2 regions of the Pseudomonas sp. H2_A10 genome follow, and region 1 is predicted to be linked to the other one. Evidence: predicted binding sites of a transcription regulator. Region 1 holds the regulator's gene; the other holds the start of a gene.
The links. The regulator sigma-54, encoded in region 1, starts transcription at its own class of promoters, with help from an activator protein. The targets are predictions, from matches to a motif close to ANTGGCATNNANNTTGCTNT.

Region 1 (4,410 bases):
ATCCTCGATGGCTTCGGCCAGGGAGCGGTGGGGGCTGCTGAGGGGGTGGCGTCGACGGGTTTCGGAGAAGCGCTTGAGCAGTGTCTCTTCGTCAGCGTCCAGGTACAGCACATCACAATGAATATGTTTGGCGCGCACTTCCTCAAGCAGTTCCGGGAAGCGCGAGAGATGGCTGGGCAAGTTGCGGGCATCAATCGAAACCGCCACCAGGGGTTGCGCCAACTCGGTGTGGATAAGCGCCCGTTCGGCCAGTTCCGGCAGCAGGCCGGCGGGCAGGTTGTCGATGCAATAGAAGCCGCTGTCCTCAAGAACATTGAGGGCGGTGCTTTTACCCGAGCCTGAGCGGCCGCTGACGATGATCAAACGCATGATTACTGCCCGTTTTGTTCATCCAGGACAACTTGATACAGCGCCGCGTTGCTGCTGGCACTGCGCAGTTTGTCGCGTACCTCCTTGCGGTCGAGCATGCTGGCGATCTGCCGGAGCAGTTCCAGGTGCGCATCGGTGGCGGCTTCCGGGACCAGCAGCACAAATAGCAGGTCAACCGGGGCGCCGTCGATGGCGTCAAAATCGATCGGAGCTTCCAGATGCAGCAGGGCGCTCACGGGGGTGTCACAGCCTTTGAGGCGGCAGTGAGGAATGGCGATGCCGTTGCCAAAACCGGTGGAACCGAGTTTTTCACGGGCAACCAGTGCCTCGAAGACAACTTGCATCTCCAGATCCGGCACTTCGCGGGCGATCAGGTTGGCAATTTGTTCAAGGGCTTTTTTCTTGCTGCCGCCCGGCACGTTCACGAGGGAACGGCCGGGGGTCAGGATGGTTTCAAGTCGGATCATGGGGGGAGAGTTAACGACCTGTACCTTGCATCAGGTGCAGATTCTTTTCCTTATGCTTTATGAGTTGGCGGTCCAGCTTGTCGTAGAGCGAGTCAATCGCCGCGTACATGTCCTCATGCTCAGCATTGGCGACGAGCTTGGCATTCGGTACGTGCAGGGTGGCCTCGATTTTCTGCTTGAGCTTATCGACCTCCATGATGACCTGCACGTTGGTGATCTTGTCAAAATGCCCCGCAAGCTTGTTCAGCTTGCTCTCGGTGTACTCACGCAGGGGCTTGGTGACTTCCAGCTGGTGTCCACTGATGTTGACTTGCATACAGCTTCTCCTTCGTTGCCAGTGCATAAAGCGGCAGGCAAAGACGCCTGCCACTGGAACGCTGTGGCCCGCCCGTCACATCAAACGCTTACGCTCGCTGGAAGGCGCGATCCCAAGGGACTCGCGGTACTTGGCGACGGTTCGACGGGCGACCTGAATGCCTTGTGCCTCCAGTAAACCAGCGATCTTGCTGTCACTCAACGGCTTTTTCTGATTTTCCGCGGCAACCAGTTTTTTGATGATCGCGCGGATCGCCGTGGACGAGCATTCGCCGCCTTCGGAGGTGCTGACATGGCTGGAGAAAAAGTATTTGAGCTCATATATACCCCGTGGGGTATGCATGAATTTTTGCGTCGTCACCCGTGAAATCGTTGATTCGTGCATGCCTACCGCCTCGGCGATGTCATGCAGCACCAGAGGCTTCATCGCCTCGTCGCCGTATTCCAGGAAGCCGCGCTGATGCTCGACGATCTGGGTGGCAACTTTCATCAGGGTTTCGTTACGGCTCTGCAGGCTCTTGATGAACCAGCGGGCTTCCTGCAACTGGTTGCGCATGAAGGTGTTGTCGGCGCTGGTGTCGGCGCGGCGCACAAAACCGGCATATTGCGGGTTGACCCGCAGGCGTGGCACCGACTCCTGGTTCAATTCCACCAGCCAGCGTTCGTTGTCCTTGCGCACAATCACGTCAGGGACCACATATTCGGCTTCGCTGGACTCGATCTGCGAGCCCGGGCGCGGGTTGAGGCTTTGCACCAGTTCGATAACCTGGCGCAGGTCATCTTCCTTGAGCTTCATGCGGCGCATCAACTGGCTGTAGTCGCGGCTGCCCAGCAGGTCGATGTAATCGGTGACCAGGCGCTGGGCTTCAGCCAGCCAAGGTGTCTTGGCGGGCAGCTGGCGCAGTTGCAGCAACAGGCATTCGCTCAGGGAGCGGGCGCCAATGCCCGCAGGCTCGAACTGCTGGATGCGGTGCAGGACGGCTTCGATTTCGTCCAGCTCAATGTCCAGTTCAGGGTCGAAGGCCTCCAGAATCTCCTCGAGCGTCTCGTCCAGATAACCCTGGTTGTTGATGCAATCGATCAGCGTGACGGCGATCAGGCGATCGGTGTCGGACATCGGTGCGAGGTTCAGTTGCCACAACAGATGGCTCTGCAGGCTTTCGCCGGCGGAGGTGCGGGTGGTGAAGTCCCACTCGTCATCATCGTTGCTGGGCAGGCTGCTCGCGCTGGTCTGGTAGACGTCTTCCCAGGCGGTATCCACCGGGAGTTCGTTGGGAATGCGTTCGTTCCAGTCGCCTTCCTCAAGGTTATCCACCGTTGGGGCGGTTTCCTGGTAGGAGGGTTCCTGCACGTCGGAATTGGTTTTTTGCTCGATGTTGTCGGCCAGCGGGTCTGCATTATCGAAGTCGTCGCCTTCTTCCTGGCGTTCGAGCATCGGATTGGACTCCAGGGCCTCCTGGATTTCCTGTTGCAGGTCCAGGGTCGACAATTGGAGCAGGCGGATGGCCTGTTGCAGCTGCGGTGTCATCGTCAGCTGCTGGCCCATTCTCAGGACTAGCGATGGTTTCATGGCAGGGGCTTAACACCTTATTCGCCGGCGCAATGCGCCATCCACGACAGGGCGCGTGAGCGCCAAACATAAGCAAATTATATGCCTGATATCGAGGGCTTTGCCTAGAGCGCGGTAACAATAAAAAAACCGTAGGTTTTTCTTTGGTACGCGCGCTTCGGACAAACGACCTGCCACCCCCTGTTCATACAGGTGGTTTTACAGGCGGAACTCGTGACCCAGGTACACTTCCTTGACCAGTTCGTTGGCCAGGATGGTCGCGGAATCGCCTTCGGCGATCAACTGGCCATCGTTGACGATATACGCGGTTTCGCAGATATCGAGGGTTTCACGCACGTTGTGGTCGGTGATCAATACGCCGATACCCTTGGCCTTGAGGTGATGGATGATCTGCTTGATGTCGCCGACCGAAATCGGGTCGACGCCGGCAAACGGTTCGTCCAGCAGGATGAACTTTGGCGCGGTCGCCAGGGCGCGGGCGATTTCCACGCGACGACGCTCGCCACCGGACAGGCTCATGCCAAGGTTGTCGCGAATGTGGTTGATGTGGAACTCCTGCAGCAGGCTTTCCAGCTCTTGGCGGCGGCCGTCACGGTCGAGTTCCTTGCGGGTCTCAAGGATAGCCATGATGTTGTCGGCAACCGACAGTTTGCGGAAGATCGAGGCTTCTTGCGGGAGATAGCCGATACCGGCGCGAGCACGGCCGTGCATCGGCTGATGGCTGACATCCAGGTCGTCGATCAGTACGCGACCCTGATCTGCCTGGACCAGGCCGACGATCATATAGAAGCATGTGGTCTTGCCGGCGCCGTTGGGGCCGAGCAAGCCGACGATCTGGCCGCTGTCGATCGACAGGCTGACGTCGCGCACGACCTGACGGCTTTTATAGGCCTTGGCCAGATGCTGGGCTTTCAGGGTTGCCATTACTCGGCCTTCTTCTTCGGCTGGATAACCATGTCGATACGCGGACGTGGCGCAGTTACCTTGTTGCCATTGGCTCGACCGGCGTTGGCGATCTGCTTCACGGTGTCATAGGTGATTTTTTCACCTTCCGTGGAGTTGCCATCGGGGCTCAGCACCTTGGCCTGGTCGATCAATACAATGCGGTTCTGCTGGGCATGGTACTGGATGGTCTTGCCGTAGCCCTTCATCGGGCCTGTATCGGTAGCCGACTGCTTCTGTTCGAAGTAAGCCAGGTTGCCCACCGAGGTCACGACGTCAATATCACCGTTTGGGGTGCGCGTCAGTGTCACGGTATTGCCGGTGATCTTCATCGACCCCTGGGTAATGATCACGCCGCCGGTGTAGGTCGCTACACCTTGCTTGTCATCCAGTTGCGCATCGTCAGCCGAGATGTGGATCGGCTGCTGGCTATCGTTCGGCAGAGCCCAGGCGCTCACGCTTCCCAGTGCTGCGCCCAGACTGAGCAAAATAGGGAGAGTTTTAACGAGCCTCATACTGTCCTCTTACGTTCGATAGCAGGTGTATCCTGCTTTCTTTCAAATACGCTTTCATTCCCTTGCCAGTCGATACACCGCCAGCGCCGTCGATTCTAACGTCTTGCTCGGTCTGCGCATATTGCTTCTGCGGGAATACGGTCATGCGACTGGTAGTAATCACCGTGTCGCGTTTCTGGGCGTCAGTGCGTGCAACACGCACCGAATCAATCAGTTCTACCTCGGTACCGTC
Region 2 (4,410 bases), 2.4 Mb from region 1:
GCGAAGAAAAAAGCCGCAGCCGCTAAAAAGCGGGCGTCGGCGAAAAAGTCCAAGTCAGCCCAGGAAGTGGCACAGACCCAGCTGCCACCGGCGCAGTTGGACCTGTCCCTGCCTTCGGACATGGTCCGGCACCTGCAGCCGCTAGGCACCATGCCCAAGCCCAAGAGCGTGCCGTTGCTGCCACCGATGTTCGGCGAGAAGCCCACTGACAACAGTGCCTTCCAGATCAACGGCCGTTTGCTCAGCAATGAAATGAAGCTGCAATTGCGCAACGAGGAACGCCGGGAGGTGGAAGGCGCCGCGTTGGAGTTTGAGTTCAAGCAGTAAACTTTCCCCCGTGCGTGACGCGAGTCATTGACCATCTGTCGCAGACCGGTCGGTCATGTTTGTTTTATGCGAAAAACCCGTGTTAGCCCATTTTAAAACGGCTGTTTAAGGGCGTACCCTAGCCCGGCCATCCCTATTGAGTCGTCGAGGACCTGCTGGTCATGAATTGCCGTGAAGGCTGTGGCGCCTGCTGCATTGCCCCCTCCATCAGTTCGCCGTTACCCGGAATGCCTAATGGCAAGCCCGCGGGCGAACGCTGCCTGCACCTGTCGGTCGAACAGCTGTGCCAACTGTTCGGGCAGCCGGAGCGCCCGGCGGTGTGCAGTGATTTCAAGGCGGATATCGATGTGTGCGGCACCGACCAGGCCGATGCGATCCGGTTGATCGGCTGGTGGGAGCAGATGACGGCGGCTTGATGGGCTTTACTCTCGGAACGTCAACAATAAGGAATACAACAATGGGTTCGCTGAAACGAATGGCGGTGCTGTGCGGTTTTACGCTGTTGTGTGCTGCCACTGCACAAGCTGAAGACTGGCAGGTCGCCAAGGACGAAGAGGGGATCAAGGTGTCCCTGAGCGAAGTGGCGGGTTCCAAATACAAGGCCTATCGCGGTGTAACCGTGATCAAGGCGCCCGTGGCCAAGATCGTTGCGCTGCAAGAAGATGTCGCCGGTGCCTGTTCCTGGATCCACGAATGCAAATCCCAGAAGCTGGTAGATAAAAAAGGCGACGAGGCCTGGACCTACACGCAGTTCAACGCCCCATTCCCGGTGACCGATCGTGATTCCTATATTCATGTCACCACCATCAAAAACGCCGATGGCAGCGTAACCCGCAAGCTTGAGGGCGTGCCGACCTACAAGCCGGACGAAAAAGGTTATGTGCGTGTCGCCCAGGTCGAGGGTTTCTGGAAGCTGGTGCCCAAAGGCGACAACCAGACCGAAGTGACTTACCAGGTCCACACCGAGCCAGGCGGCAGCGTGCCGTCGTGGCTGGCGAACAAATTCGTGGTGGATGCCCCGTTCAACACGTTGAAAGCCTTGAAAGACCACGCTGAAAAATAAGCGCGGTTGATCCGGTGCCTCAGGCCTTGAGCGGAACGTTTAGCGCGCCCTCAAGGTCCAGATACCTGTGAGCCCATACGCGGGCTTTATCGAGGAGGCACCGATGCAAACGTGGCAAATTACCTTCGTTGATGATCACGGCGAGCAGTCCGTGGAGCAGTTCACCTGCGAACAAAAGCCCAGCCTCGAAGACGCTGCGCACATGATTCGCAACAAGCTGGTGCCCGTCGCCGCTGAACTCGACCTCAACGACCTCGAAGGTCGCCAATCCGAGCCGACGGTCAAGATTCTCAAAGACCAGAACAGTATCCAGATCCTCGACATTTCTCCCTCAGCCTGAATATTCCCTTTACGCCCATCAAGCCCCTCTGGTGGAGGTGATAGCTTCGCGCTACTCTGCAAGCGAGATCAGCGAATGAATCGCTAAGGTCTGGTCTTGTCAGCTACATGCTTGTTTTCCAGCGGTGATGTCATGGCCGTTCCCGCGCCGGTAGGTGCGGGCTTCGGGAAGCACGGAAAGTCTATCCATCGGTTTGAGGAGGACGTTTCATGAGCACAGCCTATCAAGAAGACATCAGTACCCACGTTCTGCGCCGCATGAAAGAAGGCGGCTTCGATTTTTCACGTTTCCACCCCATCGAGTTCTACGCCATTTTCCCGGATGAGGAACGGGCGCGCAGGGCGGCGGGTGAGTTTCGCGGCGAGTCGCTGAACGCCCAGGTCAGTGCGCGCGACGATGGCGCCTGGTACCTGGAGCTAAGCAAGGTCATGTTTGCAACCTACGACGGCATAGGAGACTTCGAGCAGGACTTTGAAGCAGTGGTGGAGCCCCTTGGCGGCATCATAGAAGGGTGGGGCGTCAAGCACCCGGTTCGCCCGTTACCCATGTAGTGGGTTGTCACGCGCAACGCCGTGTATCGGCTGACCTCAGGGTCGGCCGATTTTGTTTGTATGACCTGAAACGCCGCGCGACGCCTACCGTACTTTTTGAACCCTAAAAAAAAGCCACCCAACGAGGGTGGCCTAAAGGGAAGAGCGGAGCGCCAAAGGTTATTCAGCAGATGACGCGATTATCCGCAGGCTTGACCGGGCAGTGAAATCAACTCTGGCTATGCTGTTGATAGTCAAAGCCTGCATTGCGATGAAGCGCAGGACAACACGCCGGGCATTCTGTGCACCAGGAAGGTGCGACAAGGTGCCTGGATTAATTCAACACACTGATTTTTAAGTGTTTATGCCGATGGCACGGGCCTTGCGATGGTTCTTGCGTCCGAGTGACAAGGAGTACGGCATGATCCGCACTTATTACGATGAGATGTACGATGGGGCGGGGCAGGTGCGCCCGCACTACCGCGAATTCGCCCGCTGGTTGGCCGACACCCCGGCAGAACTCTTGGCCCAGCGTCGCCGCGAAGCCGATTTGCTGTTTCACCGCGCCGGGATCACCTTCACCCTGTACGGGGACGAGCAAGGCACCGAGCGCCTGATCCCCTTCGACACCATCCCGCGCAGTATTCCGGCCAGTGAATGGCGGGTGGTCGAGCGCGGTTGCATCCAGCGGGTCAAGGCGCTGAACATGTTTCTGGCCGACCTGTACCACGAGCAACGCATCATCAAGGCCGGCATCATTCCCGCCGAACAGGTGCTGGCCAACGAGCAATATCAATTGGCGATGCAGGGGCTGGATCTGCACCGTGATCTGTATTCCCACATCTCCGGGGTCGATCTCGTACGTGATGGCGATGGCACTTACTACGTGCTGGAGGACAACCTGCGTACACCCAGCGGTGTCAGCTACATGCTCGAAGACCGCAAGATGATGATGCGCCTGTTCCCCGAACTGTTCGCGGCCCAGCGCATCGCGCCCATCGACCATTACCCCAACCTGCTGCTCGATACCCTGAAAAGCTCCAGCCCCCTGGATAACCCCAGCGTGGTGGTACTGACGCCGGGGCGGTTCAACAGCGCCTTTTTTGAGCATGCGTTCCTCGCTCGGGAAATGGGTGTGGAACTGGTGGAAGGGGCTGACTTGTTCGTGCGTGATGACCGCGTATTTATGCGCACCACCGACGGCCCCAAGGCGGTGGACGTGATCTACCGTCGCCTCGACGACGCGTTTCTCGACCCGCTGGCGTTCAATCCGCACTCCATGCTCGGCGTACCCGGCCTGCTCGCCGCCTATCGTTCAGGCAACGTGGTGCTGGCCAATGCCATCGGCACCGGGGTGGCGGATGACAAGTCGGTGTATCCCTTCGTCACCGAGATGATCCGTTTTTACCTGGATGAAGAACCGATCCTGAAGAACGTGCCGACCTTCCAGTGCCGCAAACCTGATGAACTGTCCCACGTGCTGGCCAACCTGCCGGACTTGGTGGTCAAGGAAACCCAAGGCTCCGGCGGCTACGGCATGCTGGTGGGGCCCGCGTCCACCGCGGCCGAGATCGAAGCCTTCCGTGCGCGTATCAAGGCCAAGCCCCACGCCTATATCGCCCAACCGACCCTATGCCTGTCCACCTGCCCGACCTTTGTCGAAAACGGTATCGCCCCACGGCACATCGACCTGCGCCCGTTTGTGTTGTCCGGCAAGGAAACCCGTGTAGTCCCCGGCGGCTTGACCCGTGTGGCGCTGCGCGAAGGTTCGCTGGTGGTCAACTCGTCCCAGGGCGGCGGCACCAAAGACACCTGGGTGGTGGAGGACTGATGCCATGTTGAGCAGAACTGCCTCGGATTTATATTGGATGTCGCGCTACCTTGAGCGCGCCGAAAACCTCGCACGCATGCTCGATGTCAGTTATTCGTTGTCGCTGATGCCCCAGGACGGGCGCGGCGATGGCCTGCATGAACTGGCCATGCCGTTATTGATCACCGGCACCCTGGAGGATTACCGCGAGCGCCACGGTGAATTGCATGCCGAAAACCTGCTGCACTTCTTCGCTCTGGACGCGGCCAACCCGGCCAGTATCTACAGTTGTCTCGGCGCCGCGCGGGCCAGTGCCCATGCGGTGCGTGGGCGAATTACC

Region 2: a site for sigma-54 is predicted at 2,630-2,649, ahead of AB4O23_RS11235 (circularly permuted type 2 ATP-grasp protein). Genes of this name have one in related genera too.

The regions. Positions count from the first base shown of each region.
Region 1 covers NZ_CP162821.1:5,952,306-5,956,715, reverse strand. Annotated here, with positions in the region: gene rapZ (RNase adapter RapZ) at 1-369, opposite strand, end outside; gene ptsN (PTS IIA-like nitrogen regulatory protein PtsN) at 372-836, opposite strand; gene hpf (ribosome hibernation-promoting factor, HPF/YfiA family) at 847-1,152, opposite strand; gene AB4O23_RS27705 (RNA polymerase factor sigma-54) at 1,228-2,721, opposite strand; gene lptB (LPS export ABC transporter ATP-binding protein) at 2,920-3,645, opposite strand; gene lptA (lipopolysaccharide transport periplasmic protein LptA) at 3,645-4,178, opposite strand; gene lptC (LPS export ABC transporter periplasmic protein LptC) at 4,165-4,410, opposite strand, start outside.
Region 2 covers NZ_CP162821.1:2,395,521-2,399,930, forward strand. Annotated here, with positions in the region: gene AB4O23_RS11210 (translation initiation factor 2) at 1-327, shown strand, start outside; gene AB4O23_RS11215 (YkgJ family cysteine cluster protein) at 489-743, shown strand; gene AB4O23_RS11220 (START domain-containing protein) at 785-1,390, shown strand; gene AB4O23_RS11225 (hypothetical protein) at 1,494-1,730, shown strand; gene AB4O23_RS11230 (ribonuclease E inhibitor RraB) at 1,940-2,281, shown strand; gene AB4O23_RS11235 (circularly permuted type 2 ATP-grasp protein) at 2,682-4,091, shown strand; gene AB4O23_RS11240 (alpha-E domain-containing protein) at 4,096-4,410, shown strand, end outside.